Celeribacter indicus: one gene and its partner. The protein of the gene in region 2 interacts with the protein of the main gene of each other region in a pairwise test. Links are inferred from orthologs where the notes say so. Each region holds a gene or a part of one and is shown on either strand. Other genes may lie near its edges.

Region 1 (11,532 bases), 1.4 Mb from region 2 along the record:
CCCTGCCCTTTCTTGTCGTTACGAAAGGGTTAGCACGAAACGAGAACATTTGCCAAGCACGGGATGTCGCCCGCCTGGGGGCGACGCAGCAAAGGCGTCAGGGCAGCAGCATCCTGCCCTGCATGGCCAGCCAGACGGTGACACCGTCGGCCTGCATCACCCAGGCCGCCACGCGTTCGGGCGCGCTTCCCTCTGCCAGCTCCGCGATGCGGCCGGCATAGGTCGCCGCGCCCAGCGTGGCGTACAGCGCCGCCTTGAACAGCAGGACGGCGGCAAGGGCCACGATGAGAAGATGCAGCGGCCGGCGCAGGCCGCGGCGGCGCGGGCGGGCGATGATGAGGCCATCGTGATTGACGGAATAGACCGCCCCGCGCCTGAGCGCGCGACGCCGCGCCTCGATCCGCGTCAGGCGTTTTTCCAACTGCTGCGAACCGGCATTTGCCATGGCAGCGCTCCTCGCATGTCGGCCCCCACCGACCGTGACAATATTGCGGCGAAATGTGGCAAAATCTGGGCAACCGCGGCGAAACCACGGTTTTTATTCCTGATTTTCGTCAATCCTGGTGAAGGTGAGCGTGGTCCAGTCGACAATCTCCTGCCGGTCGAGAAGATTGAAGCCCGCGCGTGTATAAACCTCCACCACCTCATCGGCCTGCGGCGTGAGGATGCCCGACAGAATCGCATGCCCGCCCGGTGCGACATGGCGCGCCATGTCGGGCGCGAGCGCCACGAGCGGGCCTTTCAGGATATTGGCGAAGACCAGGTCGAAGGGCGCCTTCTCGTGCAGCACCGGATGGTCGAATCCCGCCGCCTCGAGGCAGATCACCCGGCCCGCGAGCCCGTTCGCCGCGACATTCGACTGCGCCACCTCGACCGCCACCTCGTCGATGTCGGAGGCATGGACCGGCTCCTCCGACAGTTTCGCCGCCGCCATCGCAAGCACCGCCGTGCCACAGCCGATGTCAGCGACGTTCCCGAACCGGCGGCCGTCGGAAAGCAGTCGGTCGAACGCCGTCAGGCAGCCGAGCGTGGTGCCATGATGCCCGGTGCCGAAGGCCATCGCCGCCTCGATCAGCAACCCGACCCTGCCCTCCGGCAAACGGTCGGCGTCATGCGAGCCGTAGACGAAGAACCGCCCCGCCTCCACGGGGGCGAGATCCCGGCGCACCTTCGCGACCCAGTCGGTTTCGGGAAGTTCGGAGATCACGAAATCCGGGGCATCATGGGCCCTGGCGAGCAGCGCGAGCGCGATTTCGTCCGGGGCCTCGGTGAAATAGGCCCCGACCTCCCAAAGCCCCGAACCGTCCTCGATCTCGAAGACGCCGACCCCCGTCGGCTCCGGCCAGAGATCCTCGAGCGCCACGCCGAGCGCCTCCGCGGGCGCTTTTCCGGCGGTCTTGGTGAAGGCGGTGAAGGTGGGCATGGCGGCACTCCGTGTGAATTCCCTCCCGCCATAAAGCGAACCCGCGCCTTACTCAAGCGCGGGTCAGGCACGGTGCAGCGTGCGGGAGGCGGGGTCAGCCCGGCGTCTCGGGCCGCTCGACCTCCTCGTTCCAGCCATACGGCCTGTCCATCGACAGGCCCACGGGACAGCTCACGCCGGTGCCGCCGATGCCGCAATAGCCGTTCGGGTTCTTCGCGAGATATTGCTGGTGATAATCCTCGGCATAATAGAACTCGCCCGCCGGCCGCACCTCCGTCGTGATCGCGCCGAAGCCCTTGTCCTGCAACAGCACGTTATATCCGGCGAGGCTCGTCTCCGCCGCCGCGCGCTGCGCATCGGTGGTGTAGTAGATGCCGGAGCGGTATTGCGTGCCGCGGTCGTTGCCCTGGCGCATGCCCTGCGTCGGATCGTGACCCTCCCAGAACGCCTTAAGAAGCTCGGCATAGGAGATCCGCGAGGGATCATAGATCACCCGCACCACCTCGTTATGCCCGGTCCGCCCGGTGCAGACCTCCTCGTAGGTCGGGTTGGGCGTATAGCCGCCGAGATAGCCGACGGCGGTGTTCACCACACCGTCGAGGCTCCAGAAGATCCGCTCGACGCCCCAGAAACAGCCCATGCCGAAGATCGCCTCCTCCATGCCCTCGGGCACGTCGGTGACGAGCGGAGTATGAAAGACGAAATGCTCCGTGGCGGTCGGGATCGGCTCCGTCCGCCCCGGCAGCGCCTCGTCCGGCGTGGGCATGGTGAGTTTCTTCGTGAACGCACTGAACATGGCGAACCTCCCGTGAAAGCGTCGGACCATATATAGGGCATCGCCCCGCGCCTGCCAGACACGACCGCGCGGGGATCACTCCGCCGGCGTTCCCGCCGGACGCACGAGCGGCAGGATGCGCCACTCGTTGCCCTTCTCCGGGTGGCGCGGGATGAGCAGCGCGAGGCAGAGCGAGGTCATCGCCATCCCCGCGGCGAGGCCGAACACCGCGCCGGGGCTCGCAAGCCAGAGATAACCCAGCAGGGCGGGCAGGAAGACCGCGGCGATATGGTTGATCGTGAAGGCGACGGCAGCGGTGGGCGCAATGTCCTCAGGGTCTGCGATCTTCTGGAAATAGGTCTTGAGCGCGAAGGCGAGGCCGAACAGCATGTGGTCGATCACGTAGAGACCCGCCGCGACCACCACGCCCCAGCCCAGCCAGTAGATCCCGCCATAGGCGAGGAAGACCAGCGTCAGTCCCGCGTATTCGAAGACGAGGACGAAGCGTTCGCCCTTCAGGAACACGATCTTGCCCATGAAGGGCGCGACGATCATGTTGGCCAGGTAGTTGATGAGGAAGAGCGCGGTCACCTCATGCACCTGGAACCCGAAGCGTTCGACCATCATGAAGGCCGCGAAGACGACGAAGATCTGGCGCCGCGCCCCCGCCATGAACTGAAGCGCATAGTAGAGCCCGTAGCGCCGCTTGAGCACGAGCTTCTTGGACTGCGGGTTCGGCGCCTCGAACTGCGGATAGGCGAACAGCGCGAACAGCGCGACCACCGCGGTGAAGCCGCCGGAGACGAGATAGACGAAATTATAGGAGAGATCGAAGGTCTTCCAGGTGACGACCAGAAGCCCGTAGGCGATGAGCGAGGCCGCCGACCCCGCCGCCAGCAGCCGCCCAAGCACGATGGGCGCGCGCTCCTTCGGCAGCCATTGGAGCTGGAGCGACTGGTTGACCGTTTCGTAATAATGGAAGCCGATCGAGGAGAGCATCGTCACCGCCAGGATCCCCCCGAAGGAGGGGAACCACGCCGTCACCGCCGTCGCCGCACCGAGCATCAGCAGGGACACGAGGCCCAGCACCTGCTCGCGCACGAACAGGATGAGCGCGATGACCCCGATGGCGAGGAAGCCGGGGATCTCGCGAACGGTGTGCAGCCAGCCGATCTCGACCCCGGTGAACCCCGCCGCCTCGATGACGAAATTGTTCAGGAGCGCGTTCCAGGTGGCGAAGGCCACCGGCATCGCGAAGGCCATCAGGAACAAAAGCGCCTCCGGCCTGCGCCAGAGCGGCAGGTGACGGGCATCGTCGAGGGAGATCAAGGAGCGCTTCATGAGCCGCAGATACGGCCCCGTGCGGGATTTGAACAGCATCTTTTCGCGCACACCCGTATCTCGCCGTTTCGCCACAGCCGGATCTCGCCGCGCCGCCGCCCGCACCCGGCGAACGCCCCTTCATCTGCTCGGAAATATCCCAGGGTGAATTGCGCCGCGAGGCGCAAGAGGGGCAGCGCCCCTCGCCGGAGCCCCCTCACCAGAAGGATTGCGGGTCGATGTCGATCTGGAGCCGCACAGCGTTCGGAAGCTTCACCTGCCGCAGCCAGTCCGCCACGCCGACCTGGAGCGCCGCGCCCTTCTCCGCCTTCACCAGCAGGCGCACGCGATGCCGCCCCCGCACGCGGGCGATCGGCGCGGGCGCGGGGCCGAAAAGCTGCGCCCCGATCCGCTGGAGCGGCCCGGCCACCCGCGTCAGGTGCAGGGCCACATCGTTGACCACGGCAAGGTCCGGTCCCGATAGGATGATTCCCGCCATCCGCCCGTAGGGCGGCACGCCCGCCGCCCGGCGTTCCGCCGCCTCCGCGCGCCAGAACCCCTCCTCGTCTCCGGCGATGATCGCGCGGATCACCGGATGGTCCGGCTGATAGGTCTGCAACAGCGCCACGCCGCGCTTTTCCGACCGCCCCGCGCGCCCGGCGACCTGCCGCATGAGCTGGAAGGTGCGCTCCGCCGCGCGCAGGTCGGAGCCCTGGAGCCCGAGGTCGGCGTCGATCACCCCCACCAGCGTCAGGTTGGGAAAGTTGTGCCCCTTCGCCACGAGCTGCGTACCGATGACGATGTCCGTATCGCCCTCCGCGATGAGCTGGATCTGCTCCTTCAGCGCGCGCGCCGTGGAGAAGAGATCGGAGGAGAGGACCGCGCATTTCGCCTCGGGGAAGCGTTCCGCCACCTCCTCGGCCAGCCGTTCGACCCCCGGCCCGACGGCGGCGAGCCGCCCCTCGACCCCGCAGGAGGGACAGGCCTCGGGCATCGGCTTCGTTGCGCCGCACTGGTGGCACATCAGCCGCTTGAGGAACCGGTGCTCGACCATGCGCGCGTCGCAATGGTCGCAGGCGATCTGATAGCCGCAGGCCCGGCAGATCGTCACCGGGGCATAGCCGCGCCGGTTGAGGAACAGCAGCGACTGCTCCCCGAGCGCCATCCGCTTGCGCACCGCATTGGCCAGCGCCTCGGAGATGAAGCGGTTGCCCGGCAGCTTCTCCGCGCGCATGTCGAGCGCGTGCATGTCGGGCATCACCGCCGGACCGAAGCGGCTTTCGAGATCGAGGCGGCGATATTTGCCCGCCTCCACATTGGCCCAGGTCTCGAGCGAGGGCGTCGCGGAGGCCAGGACCACCGCCGCCGAACAGAGCGAGGCGCGCAGCACCGCCATGTCGCGGGCGTTGTAGAGCACCCCGTCCTCCTGCTTGTAGGAGGTGTCGTGCTCCTCGTCGACGACGATCAGGCCGAGATTGCGGAACGGCAGGAACAGCGCCGAGCGCGCGCCGATCACCACCTCGGCCCCACCCTCGCCGACCATCTTCCACAGGCGCCGCCGTTCGGTCATGGTCACGCCGGAATGCCATTCCGCCGGCCGCGCGCCGAACCGCTCCTGGAACCGCGCGAGGAATTCCGCCGTCAGCGCGATCTCGGGCAGGAGCACCAGCGCCTGACGCCCCCGGCGCAGGGCTTGCGCGACGGCTTCGAGATAGACCTCGGTCTTGCCCGACCCCGTCACCCCCTTGAGCAGCGTGGTCGAATAGGCCTCCGCCGCCACCGCCTCGCGCAGCGCCGCCGCCGCCGCCTCCTGCGCGCCGGTCAGCGCCTTTCCGGGCGCCTCCGCATCGAGCCGCCGATACGGCAGGTCGCGCGGCGTGTCCTCCTCGATCACCGCGCCGGAGGGCAGCATGCCCCGGATCACCGAGCTCGTGACCCCCGCGAGATCGGACAGTTCCCTCAGCGTGAACGAAAGCCCGCCGTATTCCTCCAGCGTTCCGATCACCCGGCGCCGCGCATCGGTCTCGCGCGGCACGCGCCCCTCGCCGCGGCGATAGACCTTGCGCATCGACGGCGGGTTCATCAGCCCCGGCGCACGGGTCGCGAGCCGCAGCATCGCCGGCATCGGCGTGAGCGTATAGGCGGCGGTCTTCTCGAGGAACTGCCGCATCTCCTCGCGCATCGGCGCGACGTCGAGCACCGCGGACACCGGTCGCGCCTTCGACAGGTCGAAGCCCCCCTCGCCCGGCCCCCAGACGCAGCCCAATACCCTGCGCGGGCCGAGCGGCACCTCCACGAAGGCTCCGCGCGTGATCCCGCCCGCGGGCGCCTTGTAGTCGAGCGTCCGGTCGAGCGGTTCGCAGGTCAGAACCGCGACCAACGCGCCTTCGGGATAAAACTCTGCCTCGTCCATGATCCCGGAATACGGCTTTTGCCGGAGCCCCGCCAGACCCCCTTTCTTATGGCGCTAACATGCACTAAGTTCCGCCCCGAACCTGGCCAAGGAGGACTTGCCATGAAATTCTTTGTCGATACCGCCGATATCGACGCCATCCGCGAGCTCCACGAGCTCAATCTCGTCGATGGCGTGACCACCAATCCCTCGCTGATCAAGAAATCGGGCCGCGACATCTTCGAGGTGACGAAGGAAATCTGCGAGCTCGTCGACGGGCCCGTCTCCGCCGAGGTGATCGCGCTCGACTACGACGCGATGATCGCCGAAGGCCGCAAGCTCGCCGAGATCGCCGACAACGTCGTGATCAAGCTGCCGCTCACCCTCGACGGGCTCCGCGCCTGCAAGACGCTTTCGGGCGAAGGCCACAGGATCAACGTGACGCTCTGCTTCTCCGCCAACCAGGCGCTTCTGGCGGCAAAGGCCGGTGCGAGCTATATCTCCCCCTTCATCGGGCGCCTCGACGACATCAACCTCGACGGCATCGACCTGATCGAGGACATCCGCACGATCTACGACAATTACGGCTATGAGACCGAAGTGCTCGCCGCCTCGATCCGCACCGTGAACCACATCACCGAATGCGCGAAGATCGGCGCGGACGTCATCACCGCGCCCCCCGCCGTGATCCGCGCGATGGCGAGCCATGTGCTCACCGACAAGGGCCTCGACGCCTTCGTGAAGGATGCGAAGGACGCGGGCATCAGGATCGTCTGACCCTGCGACGGCACCGCTCCGCCGCAATGGATTGTCGCCCCCGTGCCGCACGGGGGCGTTTTCTTTCGCGCGGCGCGGGTTTTGCCGCCTGCCCCGTTGAAATGGCCCCCGGAATAGGTGAGGCTGCCGCGGCGAGCACGGAACAGGACGAAGCCGGGCGGGGGACCGAATGTACGATTATGAAGACACGCTGACGGTGCATGGCGTCACCGTCGCCTTCGTGCCCGACATCATCACGCCGAAGATCGAGCGCCCGATGCGCAAGGGCGCCTACGAGAAGGGCGAGGTCGAGCTGATGCGCGACATCCTGCGCCCCGGCGACCGGCTGCTGGAGCTCGGCGCCGGCGTTGGGGTCGTCTCGGCGGCGGCGGCCGCGGTGCCGGGGGTCGAGGCGGTGCTGTCGATCGAGGCCGATCCCACCCTCATCCCGATGATCCGCGAGACCTGGCGGCTGAACGGCGTGACCAATGCCGAGCTGCGCAACGGCGTCGCCATGGCACGCAGCGGCGATCCGGTCAGTTTCTATGTGCGCGCGAATTTCTGGGCCAGCTCGATGGAGCCCGACTCGCGCCCCTACGAGCGGGTGGAAACGGTGCCCGCGGCCGGCATGGACCGGATCATCGCCGAATTCCGCCCCACCGTGCTGTCCTGCGACATCGAGGGGGGCGAGCTCGGCCTGCTCGACGAGGCCGACCTCTCGGGCCTGCGCCATATCGTGATGGAGCTCCACCCCAAGGTCTATGGCCAGGACGGGCTGCGCCGGATCGTCGACCGGCTCGGGGAGAAGGGCTTCCTGCCCGCCGACGGCCCACACGGCTCCTCGGTCAGGCGCTTCGACCACATCTCCGTCGCCGCCCCGAGCGAGGCCGCCCTGCCGCGCCGCGCCTATCGCCGCTGGCCGATCGCGGACCCGCGCGTGCTCGTCCCCACCTGCATGAAGAACGAGGGGCCCTTCATCCTCGAATGGCTCGCCTGGCACCGCGTGGTCGGCGTTACCGATTTCCTCGTCTTCACCAATGACTGCACCGACGGGTCGGACAGGCTGCTCGACCGGCTCGACGACATGGGTCTCGTGCGCCACATGCCCAACCCCGCCCTTGCCACCGAAGCGGCGAATTTCCAGCCGATGATGCTGCGCTACCTGCCCCACACGCGGCAGTTCCGGGAGGCCGACATCGTCATTTCCATGGATGTCGACGAATTCATCAACGTGCGCGTGGACGGCGGACGCCTCGCCGATCTCTTCGACGCGGCGGGGGAGTTCGACGTGCTCTCGATCTCCGAGCTCAACCACGGCTCGAACGACCGCATCGCCTATGAACGCGGCTGGGTGACCGAACTCTTTCCCGGCCACCAGAGCCCCCACCCCGGACAGAAGAAGGCCCATCGCGGCGTCAAGAGCATCACCCGGCTGAGCCCGCGCGTCACCGCGGTCCGCAACCACCGCCCCGACCTGAGAGAGGATCTCGGCGCGGTGCGCTGGCTCGACGGCTCCGGGCGGGACCGTCGCGACTTTCTCGAGGACGAGACCGCGAACGGCTGGGACTGCCGCGGCGCCTACGATCTCGTGTCGCTCGACCACTTCCCGCTGCGCTCGCTCGAATGCTTCCTCGTGAAGATGCACCGCGGCGATGTCGTGGTCGCCAACAAGAGCGTGTCGAACCGCTACTGGCGCACCCGCAACCACCATGATTACACCGACAGCGACCTGTCCCGGATCGCCGGCGAGGTGCGCGCGGAATACGACCGGCTGCTCTCCGACCCCGAGCTCGCCCGGCTGCACGCGGCCTGCTGCGCCGCACATGAGGCGCGGATCGCCGCGCTCGGGGGCGTGCCGGAGTTCGAGACGCGCAAGCGCTGGATCTTCAGCAACGCCTGGCGCGGCGAGACGGTGCCCGAGGCCTATCGCGCCCCCGCCGATGCCGATGCCGACGCCGAAACCGCGGATTAGGCCCGGCCGGGCGGCAGGCTTTCGCCCGTGCTCCCGCCGCCCCTTGAAACGCCGGCCCCTGACGGGCATTATCGGGCCAACGACCGGCAGAACCCGGCGCAGGCAAAGAGGCATCATGAGCACCCAGTTTCCGCGGGCCATCCCGTCCATGGCAGACGAGCTGCGCGAGAAGATCATCTCCGCGCCGGAGATGATACTCGACGATCAGGACGTGATGCGCGCCCTCATCGCCGCCGACGAACGCGCCTCCGGCACCAATGTCGTCGACCTGCGCGGCATCGCGATGGAGCGGCTGGAGGAACGGCTCGACCGGCTCGAGGACACCCATCGCGGCGTCATCGCCGCGGCCTACGAAAACCTCGCGGGCACCAACCAGGTCCATCGCGCCGTGCTCAAGCTGCTCGAACCGGCGAATTTCACCGCCTTCCTGGCAACGCTTTCCGGGGAGGTGGCGGAAATCCTCCGCGTCGACGCCGTCCGCCTGCTCCTCGAGACGAAGGTGGAGGCGGAGGATCCGGCGGTCAAGCGGCTGGGCGAAGTGCTCGTCACCGCCGAACCGGGCTTCGCCGACGGCTATGTCACCCTTGGCCGCAACCTTCCGGTGCGCCCGGTGACGCTGCGCCAGATCTCGCCCGACGGCGGCATGATCTACGGTGCGCAGGCGGACTTCATGCGCTCCGAGGCGGTGATGAAGCTCGACCTCGGTCCCGGCCGCCTCCCCGGCCTTCTCATCCTCGGCGCGGAGGACCCGCATCTCTTCCGCCCGAGCCAGGGCACGGACCTCCTGGTCTTCTTCGCCGGCGTCTTCGAACGGCTGATGCGCCGCTGGCTCGGATGAGCCTCGCGCTCTCCGCCGCGATGCGCGACGCGCTCGAGACCTGGCTGTCGCACGAGCGCGCGCTGAAATCCGCCTCCGCCCATACGATCGCCGCCTATGGGCGCGACGTGACCGGATGGCTCGCCTTCCTCGCACATCACCATGGCGAAAGCCTCGGCCCCGCCCGGATCGGCAGACTCGGCATCACCGACATGCGCGCCTGGATGGCCCATGAGCGCGGCCGCGGCGTCGCGCCCCGCTCGCTCGCCCGCGCCCTTTCCGCGGTGAAGACCTTCACCCGCTGGCTCGCAGAGCGCGAGGGCTTCGATCCCACCGCGATCCTCTCCACCCGCTCTCCGAAATTCACCGCGAAACTGCCCCGCCCGCTCTCCGCCGAGGCCGCGCAGGAAATGCTCTCGACGGTGGAGATGCAATCGGAAGAGCCCTGGATCGCCGCCCGCGACACGGCGGTGGTCACCCTGCTCTACGGCTGCGGCCTGCGGATCTCGGAGGCGCTGTCGCTCACCGGCGCGGATCTGCCCCTGGGCGAGGTCCTGCGCATCACCGGCAAGGGCGACAAGGAGCGGATCGTTCCCGTCCTGCCCGTCGCCCGCCGCGCCGTGGCCGAATACGCGCGGCTCTGCCCGCACGATCTCTCTCCCTCCGCGCCCCTCTTCCGCGGCAAGCGCGGCGGCGCGCTCAACCCGCGCCTCATCGCGAAGGTGACGGAGACGGCCCGGATGCAGCTCGGCCTGCCCTCGAGCGTCACGCCCCACGCGATGCGCCATTCCTTCGCGACGCATCTCCTGAACGCCGGCGGCGACCTGCGCGCGATCCAGGAACTTCTCGGCCACGCTTCGCTCTCGACCACACAGGCCTATACCGCGGTCGATACCGCCCGCCTGATGCAGGTCTACGAGGCCGCCCATCCGCGCGCCAAGGGCGACTGAGCGACAGCCCCGGCAATCGGCACGAAAAGAGCGCCCGCGGGCGCCCCTTCATCTGCTCCGAAATATCCTGGGGTGAATTGCGCGCCGCGAGGCGCGCAAGAGGGGCAAGGCCCCTCCCCCGGCCGGCCGCCTCAGCCCAGCGCGGCGTCGCAGCGCGCACAGACGCCCGGATGGGCATGGCTGCCCACATCCGGCAGGATCTTCCAGCAGCGCCCGCATTTCTCGCCCTCGGCCTTCTCGAAGACGACGCCGACCCCCTCGATCTCGCCGGCGAGGCGGAAGGCCTCCATCGGCACCGGATCGCCCGTCAGGGTGATCTGCGAGGTGATGCAGAGATCGTCGAAGGCCACGGTCTTCAGCGCCTCGAGCACGGCCTCGTCCTCGACATGCACCACCGGCGCGGCCTCGAGCGAGGCGCCGATCACCTTGTCCCGGCGCTGCACCTCGAGCGCGGCGGTGACGACGCGACGCACCTTGCGGATGCCCGCCCATTTCGCCGCGAGCCCGCCGTCGAGCCAGCTTTCCGGCGTCTTCGGGAAATCGACGAGATGGACGGAGCTGCCCTCCTCGGGAAAGCGTTCGAGCCAGACTTCCTCCATCGTGAAGACGAGGATCGGCGCGAGCCAGGTGGTGAGCCGGTGGAACAGGATGTCGAGCACGGTGCGCGCGGCGCGGCGGCGCGCGGTGTCCCCGTCACAGTAAAGCGCATCCTTGCGGATGTCGAAATAGAAGGCCGACAGGTCCACCGTCGCGAAGTTGAAGACGACCTGCCACACGCCGGAGAAATCGAACCGCTCGTAGCCCGAGCGCACCTCCTGGTCGATCTCGGAGAGGCGGTGCAGCACCCAGCGCTCGAGCTCCGGCATCTCGGCATATTCGACGCGGTCGGCCTCGGTGAAATCCGACAGGGACCCGAGCATGAAGCGCATCGTGTTGCGCAACCGGCGATAGCTGTCGGCCACGCCCTTCAGGATCTCCGGCCCGATCCGCTGGTCGGCGGTGTAATCGGTCTGCGCCACCCAGAGGCGCAGGATGTCGGCGCCGTATTGCTTGACGATCTGCTCGGGCAGGATGGTGTTGCCCAGCGACTTGGACATCTTCATGCCCTTCTCGTCGAGCGTGAAACC
Region 2 (11,456 bases):
ACATTCCGGGCGATCTGCCCTCCGCCGGGGCGCTGGTCGATCTGATGGCGCAGGACAAGAAGGTGGTCGACGGCCAGCTCCGCTTCGTCCTCGCCCGCGGAATCGGGGAAGCCTTCGTCACCGCCGACGTGCCGCGCGACGCGGTCCTCGGGGTCATGGCCGACGGGCTTGCCGGGCGCGGATGACCGCGGCGGGGTGAGGTGAGGGGGCGCGGATCGTGCCGCGCCTCCCCCGGCAGCTCCCGTTCAGCCGCGCACGACCAGCGTGTCGCAGACCGGCTGGCGGATGTGGTCCTGCGTGAACCGGCCGAGCAGCGTCGGCGACAGGGGCGTGCGGCCGTGCGCGCCGATGGCGAAGAGATCGCAATCCGTCTTCTTGCGCATCGTCTCGAAGGCGGTCTCGACGCTCTCGGTCAGGATCTCCGGCGTGCCGAGCGCCTCCGGCAGATCGGCCTGTTTCAGCCATGCCGCCAGTTCGTCCTCCGCCTCATGGAGGAACGGCGCGATCTGGCGTTCGCGCGCCTCGCGGGCGATCAGGCCGCGGTAGGGGACATGGACCGCGTGATAGCTGTGGTAGTCCGCCTCCGGCGCGAGGGCGGCAGCGGTGCGCGCGGCCGTCTCGGAGGCCGGCGACAGGTCGATGCCGCAGAGGACCGAGCGGTAGGGGCCGGTCACCGGCTCGCTGACGAGCAGCACCGGGCAGCGCAGCGCGCGCACGATCCGCTCCATCGTGGTGCCCGAGAGCATGTCCCAGAAGGCCCGCGGCCTGTGGATGCCGAGGATCACGAGATCGGCGCCGACGGCCTCCGCGGTTTCCGAGATCGTCACGACGGCATCCCCGGCCTCGATCCGCACCTCGGCGTTTTCAGGGGCATCCTGCGCCTTCAACACCTCGCCGAGCGTCTCCGCCGCGCTTTCGCGCAGGCGCGCCACGAGCGGAGCCGGCAGGTCGTCGTCGATGACATGCAGCACGGTAAGCGCCGCCTCATGCTGGCGCGCCAGCCGGATCGCGCGTTCGAGCGCCCGGTCCGACCGGACCGAAAGATCGCTTGCGACGAGAAACTTCTTCATTCTATGCCTCCTCTGTTGCAAATGACGGGACCGACCGTCCCGTCCGGCTCATATGGGAACGATCCGGCGCGGGTTCGAGCGCGGCAGGGGGACGCAAGTGCGAAAAATAGCGAAAAACCCCCGCGACGGGCGCAGGGGTTTCTCGAATGTGCCGCGAATGACACAGTTCAGAACGGGATCTCGTCGTCATCCATCGACGAGCGCCCGCCGCCACCGCCCTGGGAGCCGCCGCCGTAGCCGCCGCCCTGCGAACCGCCGCCATAGCCCGGATCGTCATAGCCGCCACCGCCGCCCTGATCGTAGCCGCCGCCATAGCCGCCGCCGCCCTGGCCGCCCTCGCCGCGGCTGTCGAGTAGGGTGAGCTCGCCGCGATAGGGGCGCAGCACGATCTCCGTGGTGTAGCGGTCCTGGCCCTGCTGGTCCTGCCACTTGCGCGTCTCGAGCTGGCCCTCGATATAGACCTTCGAGCCCTTGCGCAGATATTGCTCCGCGATCCGCGCGAGCGGTTCGGAGAAGATCGCGACCGAGTGCCATTCGGTGCGCTCGCGCCGCTCGCCGGTGTTGCGGTCCTTCCAGTTCTCGGAGGTGGCAATGCGCAGGTTGCACACCTTGCCGCCGTTCTGGAAGGTCCGCACCTCCGGATCGCGCCCGAGGTTGCCGACGAGGATGACTTTGTTCACGGATCCGGCCATGCGGTCTACTCCCTGAGATTCTTCGGTTGGCTGACGTTACAGCATTCCGCGGCGGGTATGCCAAGCCGGAAATCCCCCGCAACGGTCTCCCGCGGGAATCTCGCCCTTGGAAAAGGCATCGGGCTCGGTCATAGTGCGCGCGGACAGTGACTAGGGAAACGAGTGGACACATGGCGGTGAGCATGCTGCGCCGGGCCGGATGGTTCGGACTGTGCCTTGCGATCTCGGCGGGGCCGGTCGCGGGCGAGGACATCTTTTCGACGAAAAGCCGGGTCGCGATCTTCGGATCGCAGCTCAAGGTACTCGACGGGCGCGCCTCCCAGCAATATTCCAGCTCCGTGTCGCTTCAGCCCGAACGTTTCACCGACGATCTCGTCGGGCGCGCCTATACCGGCAGCTATGCCGGCGAATGGCGGCCGGTCGCGGAAGCGGCGGCGCGGCGTCACGGGGTGCCGACCGATCTCTACCTGCGCCTCGTGCAGCAGGAGAGCGGCTGGAACCCCCGCGCGGTGAGCCACAAGGGCGCCCTCGGCCTCGCGCAGCTCATGCCGGACACCGCCCGCCTGCTGGGCGTCAACCCCGCCGATCCGCGGGAGAACCTGGACGGCGGCGCCCGCTATCTGCGGTTGATGTATAACAAGTTCGGCACCTGGCGGCTCGCGCTCGCCGCCTATAACGCCGGTCCGCTCGCGGTGGAGAAATACAAGGGCGTCCCGCCCTATCGCGAAACGATGAATTACGTGAAGGTGATCTGGGGCTCGTGAGCCCCAGCGCGGCGCGCAGGGACCGTCAGGCGGAACCTTTCGCGACGCAGGTCTGTTTGTCTCTCAACGGTGCCGGCGCTCCGGCTCCAGATTGTGAAAGGATGAACAGATGAAACCGACTGCATTTCTCGCGATTCTGGCCACCACCTCTCTCGTTGCAGTGCCGGCCCTGGCCGAGCCGCTCGACATTGCCGAGGTCGAAACCACGGTGACGCTCGACGATGTCGAGGCGAATGCCCTCGATTACTGGCCGGAGATCGGGGCGGACCTGAACGCGCTCGTCTCCGCCGGCCTGATCGACCAGATGGAGCCGAACGGCGATTACTCGATCCGGCTCGACGTGACCGAGATGTCGCTCGAAGGCGCGACCGTACTCGGCGCAGAGGGCGAATTCAACGAGCTCGACGGCTGGGTCTATATCTACGGACCGACCGAGACCACGGAGCCGGTGGAGCGGCTGCGGATCCAGCTCTCGGCCGAGGAAGCCTATGTCGAGGTGCCTTCGAACATGACCGTGGTGGCGCCGGCGCGGGCGGAATTCTACAACGCGCTCGTGACGGCCTTCGCCGCGAAGACGGTGAGCGAGGTCGCGAAGCAGGAGACCCAGTGGTTCCTCGACGACGACGGCCGCCCGGTGCTCGAGGATAGCGACAGCAACGACGGCGACAGCGACGGCGGCGACGACTGATCCGCACCGCGCGGCATCGTCCCGAAGGCAAACACGGCCCGTCGCCCTGCGTCGGGCCTTTTTGCGCGCCGTCCCTCAGGCGCCGCGGCGGAACTCCCGCGGCGAGCGCCCGGTCTGCTTGTGAAAGGCGCGCGAGAAATAGGCGGCCGATTGAAAGCCGAGCGCGGCGGCGATGTCCTTCACCGGCATCTTCGTCTCCGACAGCAGGCGGCGCGCCTCGAAATGCAGCCGGTCGGTGAGGATGGCGGAGGCCGAGCGCCCGCAGGCGATGTTGCAGGCGCGGGTGAGATGGGTCGGGGTGACGCCGAGTTCCGCGGCGAAATGCGCGACCGTGTGCCCGCCGCACAGTTCCTCCTCCACGAGCGCGGTGAAGGCCGCGGCGAGGCGGCGCGAGGCATCGGGCGTCAGGTCGTAATCCGGCATGATCTCGATCTGCCGTTCGAGCCAGACCGCGATCATCCCGGCCTGGAGCGCCATCGCCCGGTCGCGGCCCGGCCGGTCGTTCTCGATCTCCGACTTCAGGTTCTCGATCAGCGCGGTGATCTCGTTCTGCTGGAACACTTCGCGAAAGCGCATGTGCAGCGGCTCGCCGGGCAGAGCGAGCACCGGGTCGTCGGGAAGATGCACCATGTAGCCCATCACCTGACCGACCGGCTCATAGCCGTACATCGTGCGCTTCGGCAGGAAGATCAGGTTGTGCGGCCCGAAACCGCGGGTCACGCCGGAGACGGTGATCCGTCCCTGGCCGCGGGTGAACCACAGGAGCGCCGGGGCACGATGGCTGCGCATCGCCTCGGTGCGCCAGCGGGTCGCGGCCGAGGGCATGCCCGCCCCGCGCCCGAGCGGGAAGACGCGGTAGGCCGGCGCTTCCGGAAGATTCGCGCGCGGGCGCGGCGGAGAGGCGGCCGCCGCGGGGCGCGTCGTCATCTCGCCGAGCGGCAGGGATTGGAAGATCTTTCTGGGGGGCGTCCGGACCATGGGAGGCTGTCCTTCCCGACCGCCGGCTGGCGGCCGCATCTGTTCGAATTGTGCAAGTGGCGACAGGTTAGCGATCCGCGCCCGGCTGTCAAAAGAAATATGAAGGAATTTCAATGTGGTATGAGATCCTGCTCCGAAACCTCCTAGAGTTCGTCAGGGGCGCGAGATCTTGTGGTATGCCCCCATGCGCGCCCTAAACCAGGTGCGCTGACGCTTCGCATATTGCCGTGTGGCCAGCGTGGCCGCCTGTTTCGCCTGCACAAGATCCGTTTCCCCGCGCAGATGGGCGATGAGCTCCGGCGCGCCGATGGCCTTGGCAGAGGGCGCGGCAGGGTCCCAGTGCGGCAGGTTGGCCTCCGCCTCGGCGAGCGCCCCCTCCGCCAGCATCGTCTCGAATCGCCGGTCGATCCGCGCGCCGAGCCAGCTCTTCTCCGCCTCGACCAGGATCGGAAAGCACGCCGCCAGCGGCAGGAGCGGCGGCGGCGTGTCCGCCTGCCAGTCGGCAAGTCCCCGCCCGGTCGCGCGCAGCACCTCCCAGGCACGCTGCACCCGCATCGGGTTGCGCCGGTCGATCCTTGCCGCCGTGCGCGGGTCGTCCGCCTCGAGCTCCGCGAGCAGCCCCGCGTGGCCGCCCTCCGCCCGGCGCCGCCTGTCGGCCTCCGCGCGGATCGCGGGCGGGGTCGGCGGGATCTCCGCCAGCCCCTCTGTCAGCGCCGTGAAATAGAGCCCGGTGCCTCCGACGATGACCGGACGTTCAGCCCCCCGCACAAACGGCGCCACGTCGCGCAGCCAGTGGCCTACGGAATACTCCGCATCCCCCGGCACATGGCCGTAAAGGGCATGCGGCGCGCGGGCTTCGTCCTCCGGGGAGGGCCGGGCGGTCAGCACCCGCCAGTTGGCAAAGACCTGGAGCGCATCGGCATTGACGATCACACCGCCCTGCCGCTCCGCGATCTCGAGCGCGAGCGCGGATTTCCCGGAGGCCGTGGGACCGGCGATCAGGACGGGCAGATGCGCGGGGATGTCGAAGGGCAGGGGCATGGCACGGCGGGTGGCAAACTGCGGCGCGAAAGTCCAGAGGAAAAAGGGGAGATTATTCGCAAGCCACGCATTGATCCTCCCCGGCTTTCGGTCCATTTTGGCGGCCAATCACAGACATGAAAAGCCGGGGACATCTGATGAGCGACGCGGACAAGGGTCAACCTTCCACGAAGTATAAACGTGTGCTTCTGAAAATCTCGGGCGAGGCGCTGATGGGCGATCAGGGCTTCGGGTTGCATCCGCCGACGGTGGAGCGGATCGCGCGCGAGGTGAAGTCCGTGCACGACATGGGCGTCGAGATCTGCATGGTGATCGGTGGCGGCAACATCTTTCGCGGGCTCCAGGGCTCGGCGCAGGGGATGGAGCGCACCACGGCCGATTACATGGGCATGCTCGCCACCGTGATGAACGCGCTCGGGATGCAGGCCGCGCTCGAGGCGCTGGGGCTGCACACGCGGGTGATCTCGGCGATCACGATGAACGAGGTGGCCGAGCCCTATATCCGCCGCCGCGCCGTGCGCCATCTGGAGAAGGGGCGGATCGTGATCTTCGCCGCGGGCACCGGCAATCCCTATTTCACCACCGACACGGCGGCGACGCTGCGCGCCAACGAGATGAACTGCGAAGCGATCTTCATGGGCAAGAACGGGGTGGACGGCGTCTATGACAAGGACCCGAAGGTCCACCCGGACGCCAGGCGCTACGACCACATCACCTATACCGAGGTGCTGTCGAAGAACCTGCGGGTGATGGACGCCTCCGCCATCGCCCTGGCGCGCGACAACAGGCTGCCGCTGATCGTCTTCCCGCTCGATGCGCCGGGGGGCTTCCGCTCCGTTCTGGCGGGCGAAGGCACCTATACATTGGTCAACTGATGGGTCTATAAGCGCAGCGAGGCGCCCGCCTTGCCATGAGGGAACGCGTGCGGGCGCAAGACGATAAGAAGGGGAACGACCCATGTCCGACGAATTCGAACTCGACACCGACGACCTGTCCAAGCGGATGGACGGCGCGCTTTCCAACCTGCGCACCGAATTCGCCTCGCTCAGGACGGGCCGCGCCTCGGCCTCGATGCTCGAGCCGGTGCAGGTGGACGCCTACGGCCAGATGACGCCGATCAACCAGGTCGGCACCGTGAACGTGCCGGAGCCGCGCATGGTGACGATCAACGTCTGGGACAAGGGCCTCGTCGGCAAGGTGGAAAAGGCGATCCGCGAAAGCGGCCTCGGCATCAATCCGCAGCTCAACGGCACGATCATCATGCTGCCGATCCCCGAACTCAACGAGGAGCGCCGCAAGGAGCTGACGAAGGTGGCCGCGCAATATGCCGAGCACGCCCGCGTCGCCGTGCGCAACGTGCGCCGCGACGGCATGGACCAGATCAAGAAGGCGAAGGCCGACGGCATGTCCGAGGACGACCAGAAATACTGGGAAAGCGAGGTCCAGGATCTTACCGACGCCCATATCCGCAAGGTCGACGAGATGCTCGAGCACAAGCAGGAAGAGATCATGCAGGTGTGACCGCGGTCGCGGTGCGCGGGCCGGATCGTGCCCGCGGCCGGGCCGCCGCCGCCTGCGAGACGAGTGAAACGAAACGCTCCCCTTCCGGAGCGTTTCGCGTATAAGTAGAAAAAGGGCGGCTCCGCGCCGCACACGAAGCGAGAGGGGCGATGCCCGACACCACGGCGGATACCCGGATCGGACCGAGGCACGTTGCCGTCATCATGGACGGCAACGGGCGGTGGGCCCAGGCACGCGGCAAGCCGCGGCTCTTCGGTCATCATGCCGGAGCCAAGCGCGTGAAGGAGATCGTGCGCGCCTGTCCGGAGCTCGGCGTCGAGTACCTGACGATCTTCGCCTTCTCGACAGAGAACTGGAAACGGACCCAGACCGAGGTCTCCGGCCTCATGTCGCTGTTCCGCCGCTACATCACCAACGAGATGAAGGGGCTGGTGGCCGAGGGCGTGCGCGTCCGCTTCATCGGTGACCGGCACCGGCTCGACCGCAAGTTGCAGGGGCTGATGGACGAGCTCGAGGCGGCGACGGCGGGAAACGCCACGGTCCATCTGACGATCGCGATCAACTACGGCGGCCGCGACGAGGTGGCCCGCGCGGTCAAGGAACTCGCCTGTCAGGTCGCCAAGGGGGAGATCGACCCGGAGACGGTCGACGAGACCACGCTCACCGGCTATCTCGACACCCGCGTGCTGCCCGACCCGGATCTCGTGATCCGCACCTCGGGGGAGGCGCGGATCTCCAACTTCCTGCTCTGGCAGTCCGCCTATGCGGAATATGAATTCATCGACACGCTCTGGCCGGACTTCACGACCGAGGTCTTCGCCGCGTGCCTGGGCCGGTTCGCCAGCCGCGACCGGCGCTTCGGCGGGGTCCGGGTGTGACCCGGCCGCTGCCGGATATCGAGATCGCGCCGAAGAAAAGCAAATGGCGCGATCTCATGCCGCGGGTGCTCTCCGCGATCGTGATGATCGCGCTCGGCCTCGGCGCGATCCTGTCCGGCCATGCCGCCTTTCGCGGCCTCGTCATCGTCGCGGGGCTCATCGGGCTCTGGGAACTGACGAACATGTACCGCCTGCGCCGCGATGCCTTCGGCTTCGGCGGGAAGGACGCGCTCGCGCTCGGGGGATACGCGCTCATCCTGCTGCTCGGCTGCCTCGGCCTCGTGAAGCTCTCCGCCGAGGGCGGGCGGGCGGTGCTGCTCTATGCCATCGGCCTCGTGGTGGTGACCGACAGCCTCGGCTACCTCGTGGGCAAGGCCGTCGGCGGGCCGAAATTCTGGCCCCGCGTCAGCCCGAAGAAGACCTGGGCCGGCATCCTGGGCGGCTGGGTCGGCGTCGGGCTTCTCGCCTCCTGGGCGCATCGCTTCATGCCGGAGGAATTCGTGCGCTACTGGTTCTTCATCACCGTCTCGGTCGCGCTTTCCTTCGCCTCACAGATGGGCGACATGGTCGAGAGCGCGCTCAAGCGTCGCATGGGCGTGAAGGACAGCTCCAATATCATCCCCGGTCATGGCGGCGTGCTCGACCGGTTCGACGCCCTTCTGGCGCTCGGGGCGCTTTACTATATTCTTGCCATGATCTTCGGCTGACAGTTCGGGACGGGTTCCATGCGGCGCATTTCCATCTTCGGTTCCACCGGCTCCATCGGGCAGTCGACGCTCGACCTGATCCGGCGCGACCGGGAGGCCTATCGCGTCGTCGCGCTCACCGGCGGGCGCAACATCGCCCGTCTCGCCCGCGACGCCCGCGATCTCGGCGCGGACGTGGCGGTGACCGCCCATGAGGATTGCCTTCCCGATCTGAGGGAGGCGCTCGCCGGGTCGGGCGTTCAGGCGGCGGCGGGGCCGCATGCGCTGCTCGAGGCGGCGGAGCGGGAGGCCGACTGGATCATGTCGGCCATCGTCGGCGCGGCCGGGCTCGCGCCGGGGCTGCACGCCCTGCGCCACGGCACGACGCTGGCGCTCGCCAACAAGGAAAGCCTCGTCACCGCCGGCCCGCTCCTCATGAGCGAGGCGCGGAGCCACGGCACCCGCGTCCTGCCGGTCGACAGCGAACATTCCGCCGTGTTCCAGGCCCTCGTCGGCGAGGAGCGCGGCGAGGTCGAACGGGTGATCCTCACCGCCTCCGGCGGACCCTTCCGCGACTGGCCGCGCGAGCGGCTCGGGACCGTGACGCTCGAACAGGCCTGCCGGCATCCGTCCTGGGACATGGGGCAACGGATCACCATCGACAGCGCCTCCATGTTCAACAAGGCGCTCGAACTCATTGAGACACGGGAATATTTCGGCTTCACCCCGGCGCAGATCGAGGTCATCGTCCATCCCGGCTCCTATGTGCATGCGCTCGTCGGCTTCCGCGACGGCGCGCTCATGGCCCATCTCGGGGCGCCCGACATGCGCCACGCGATCGGCTATGCCCTGCACTGGCCGGAGCGGCGTGCGCTGCCGGTGGAACGGCTCGACCTCGCGCGGATCGGCCGGCTGCGCTTCGAGGCGCCCGACGAGACGCGCTTTCCCGCGCTCCGCCTCGCGCGCGAGGTGATGGAGATCGGCGGGCTCGCGGGCGCCGTGTTCAACGCCGCGAAGGAGGCGGCGCTCGACCTGTTCATCGCCCGGCAGATCGGGTTCCTCGACATGGCCCGGATCGTCGAGGCGGTGCTCGGGGAGATGTCCGCGGGCACGGGCCTCGGCCGGGAGGCGCTGAGCCTAGAGACCGTGCTCGCCGCCGACCGCGAGGCGCGGGCACGGGCCCATGCGACCCCGATCGCGGCGCAATAAAGGAAGGACGGTTCCGCAATGTATGTCACCACGCTTCTCGGCGATCTCGGCGGACTGGCCTATACGCTCGTCTCCTTCGTCATCGCGCTCTCGATCATCGTCACCGTGCATGAATACGGCCATTACATCGTCGGGCGCTGGTCCGGGATCAAGGCGGATGTCTTCTCGCTGGGGTTCGGCAAGGTGCTCTGGTCGCGCAAGGACAGGCGCGGCACGCAATGGCAGATCGCAGCGCTGCCCTTCGGCGGCTACGTCAAGTTCGCGGGCGACGCGAATGCCGCCTCCGCCCCCGACCCGCATGCGGTCGACGGATTGCCGCCCGAACAGGCGCGCCACACCATGCCGGGTGCGCCGCTCTGGGCGCGCACCGCGACGGTGGCGGCGGGGCCGGTCTTCAACTTCGTCTTCTCCTTCATCGTCTTCACCGCCTTCCTGCTCGCCTCCGGGCAGGTGGGCGAGCGGCTGATCGTCGACGAGGTCGCCGCGATGCCCGTGCCCGTCGCGCTCGAACCCGGCGACGAGGTGATCGCGATCGAGGGCGCTCCCGTGCCCGAGATGGCGGACTTCTTCAGCTTCGTCGAGGCGCTGCCGCACGGCGCGGCGCTCTCCTATACCGTCTTGCGCGACGGGGCCGAGGTGACGGTCGAGGCGCCGCATCCCTATCCGGTGATCGTCGCGGGGATCTCCCCGAAATCCGCCGCCCGCGACGCGGGGCTGCGGGTCGGCGACGTCATCACCGCGCTCGACGGCACGCCGGTGCCGACCTTCCGCGGGCTCCAGGACCATGTCATGAGCCACGACGGCGCGCCGATGACGCTCACGATCTGGCGGCCGGACGGGCAGGGCGGGGAGACCTTCGAGACCACGCTCGAGCCGCGCCGGCGCGATCTGCCGCGCCCCGAGGGCGGGTTCGAGACCCGCTGGCTCATCGGCATCACCGGCGGGCTGCTGTTCCAGCCGGGCACCGAACCCGCCGGGATCGGCGAAGCCATGGCCTATGGCGTCCAGAGCGTCTGGCAGATCATCGTCACCTCGATCTCCGGCATCTGGCACATGATCACCGGCGCGATCTCCACCTGCAACCTCTCGGGGCCGGTGGGCATCGCGGAGACCGCCTCGACCATGGCCTCCCAGGGCACCTCCTCCTTCATCTGGTTCATCGCCATGCTCTCGACCGCCATCGGGATGCTGAACCTGTTCCCGGTCCCGGTGCTCGACGGCGGCCATCTGGTGTTCTATGCCTATGAGGCGGTGCGCGGCAAACCGCTGCCGGACCGGGCGGTGGGGGTGATGATGACCGCAGGCCTCGCCGTGATCCTCTTTCTCATGCTGATGGGGCTCGGGGCCGATCTCTTCTGCCGCTGAGGCGGGCAGTCCGGCCGCGGCCGGATGCCGCGCCGGACGGTCCTAATCTCGCCACAATCGGCGCGTATCCGTCGGGCGTCGGCCCGGTCGGGCCCCGCCGGTCGGGCGTTGCGCCGCCGGTTGGCAGTCGAGAAAGGATCACGCCATGACCCCCCTTCGCGCCGGATATGAAAGCCTGTCGCAGCTCGCCGATCTGAACCGCGACCGCCTGCTTAGCACCGCGGCGATCGCCGTCGCCCTTCTCGTCGCGTCCGGCGTCGCCCGGCTGCTGCTCTGACCCCCGCGCGGGCCGCCGCGCTTTCCGTACCAGACGTTTTGACAAGGGAGAGTATTCCGGCTACTCACCTATACAAAACGTGGGATTTTGAGAAAGCTGTGGTGGTATCCATGACGCGTGGCTCCTTTCGCCCGAAACAGCGCCTCACGGCGCGCGCACTTGCCCTGACCTGTTCGGCTTTCGCCGTAAGCACAGTGGCTTACACGAGCTTTCCGACGCCCGCCGTCGCCCAAAGCTATTCCTTCTCCAATGTGACCATCGAGGGCGCGCAGCGCATTTCCGCCGAC

Evidence for each region.
Region 1: the proteins of ssb (region 2) and P73_RS05980 interact in binary tests that used the Escherichia coli proteins (3 or more experiments, as listed by UniProt). The link is inferred for Celeribacter indicus from one-to-one orthologs.

What each region holds. Positions count from the first base shown.
Region 1 is NZ_CP004393.1:1,173,566-1,185,097, reverse strand. Bases 3,334-6,311 are described here. They hold P73_RS05980 (primosomal protein N'), read right to left. Parts: upstream 5,932-6,311; coding sequence 3,736-5,931; downstream 3,334-3,735. Other genes in these bases: fsa (fructose-6-phosphate aldolase), read left to right, coding at 6,034-6,311; P73_RS05985 (MFS transporter), read right to left, coding at 3,334-3,539. Also shown: P73_RS06000 (hypothetical protein), read right to left, coding at 98-445; P73_RS05995 (50S ribosomal protein L11 methyltransferase), read right to left, coding at 539-1,423; peptide-methionine (S)-S-oxide reductase MsrA, read right to left, coding at 1,518-2,219; more of P73_RS05985, read right to left, coding at 2,295-3,333; more of fsa, read left to right, coding at 6,312-6,687; P73_RS05970 (FkbM family methyltransferase), read left to right, coding at 6,857-8,638; P73_RS05965 (DUF484 family protein), read left to right, coding at 8,754-9,476; P73_RS05960 (tyrosine recombinase XerC), read left to right, coding at 9,473-10,405; ileS (isoleucine--tRNA ligase), read right to left, coding at 10,537-11,532.
Region 2 is NZ_CP004393.1:2,614,612-2,626,067, reverse strand. Bases 1-2,902 are described here. They hold ssb (single-stranded DNA-binding protein), read right to left. Parts: upstream 1,763-2,902; coding sequence 1,238-1,762; downstream 1-1,237. Other genes in these bases: P73_RS13240 (hypothetical protein), read left to right, coding at 2,636-2,902; P73_RS13245 (lytic transglycosylase domain-containing protein), read left to right, coding at 1,933-2,526; P73_RS13255 (universal stress protein), read right to left, coding at 246-1,070; aroB (3-dehydroquinate synthase), read left to right, coding at 1-185. In the rest of the region: more of P73_RS13240, read left to right, coding at 2,903-3,214; P73_RS13235 (helix-turn-helix domain-containing protein), read right to left, coding at 3,290-4,192; tRNA (adenosine(37)-N6)-dimethylallyltransferase MiaA, read right to left, coding at 4,346-5,233; pyrH (UMP kinase), read left to right, coding at 5,371-6,108; frr (ribosome recycling factor), read left to right, coding at 6,191-6,754; P73_RS13215 (isoprenyl transferase), read left to right, coding at 6,904-7,632; P73_RS13210 (phosphatidate cytidylyltransferase), read left to right, coding at 7,629-8,339; dxr (1-deoxy-D-xylulose-5-phosphate reductoisomerase), read left to right, coding at 8,358-9,527; RIP metalloprotease RseP, read left to right, coding at 9,546-10,892; P73_RS26660 (hypothetical protein), read left to right, coding at 11,038-11,169; outer membrane protein assembly factor BamA, read left to right, coding at 11,280-11,456. UniProt on the Escherichia coli protein: Plays an important role in DNA replication, recombination and repair. Binds to ssDNA and to an array of partner proteins to recruit them to their sites of action during DNA metabolism. Acts as a sliding platform that migrates on DNA via reptation.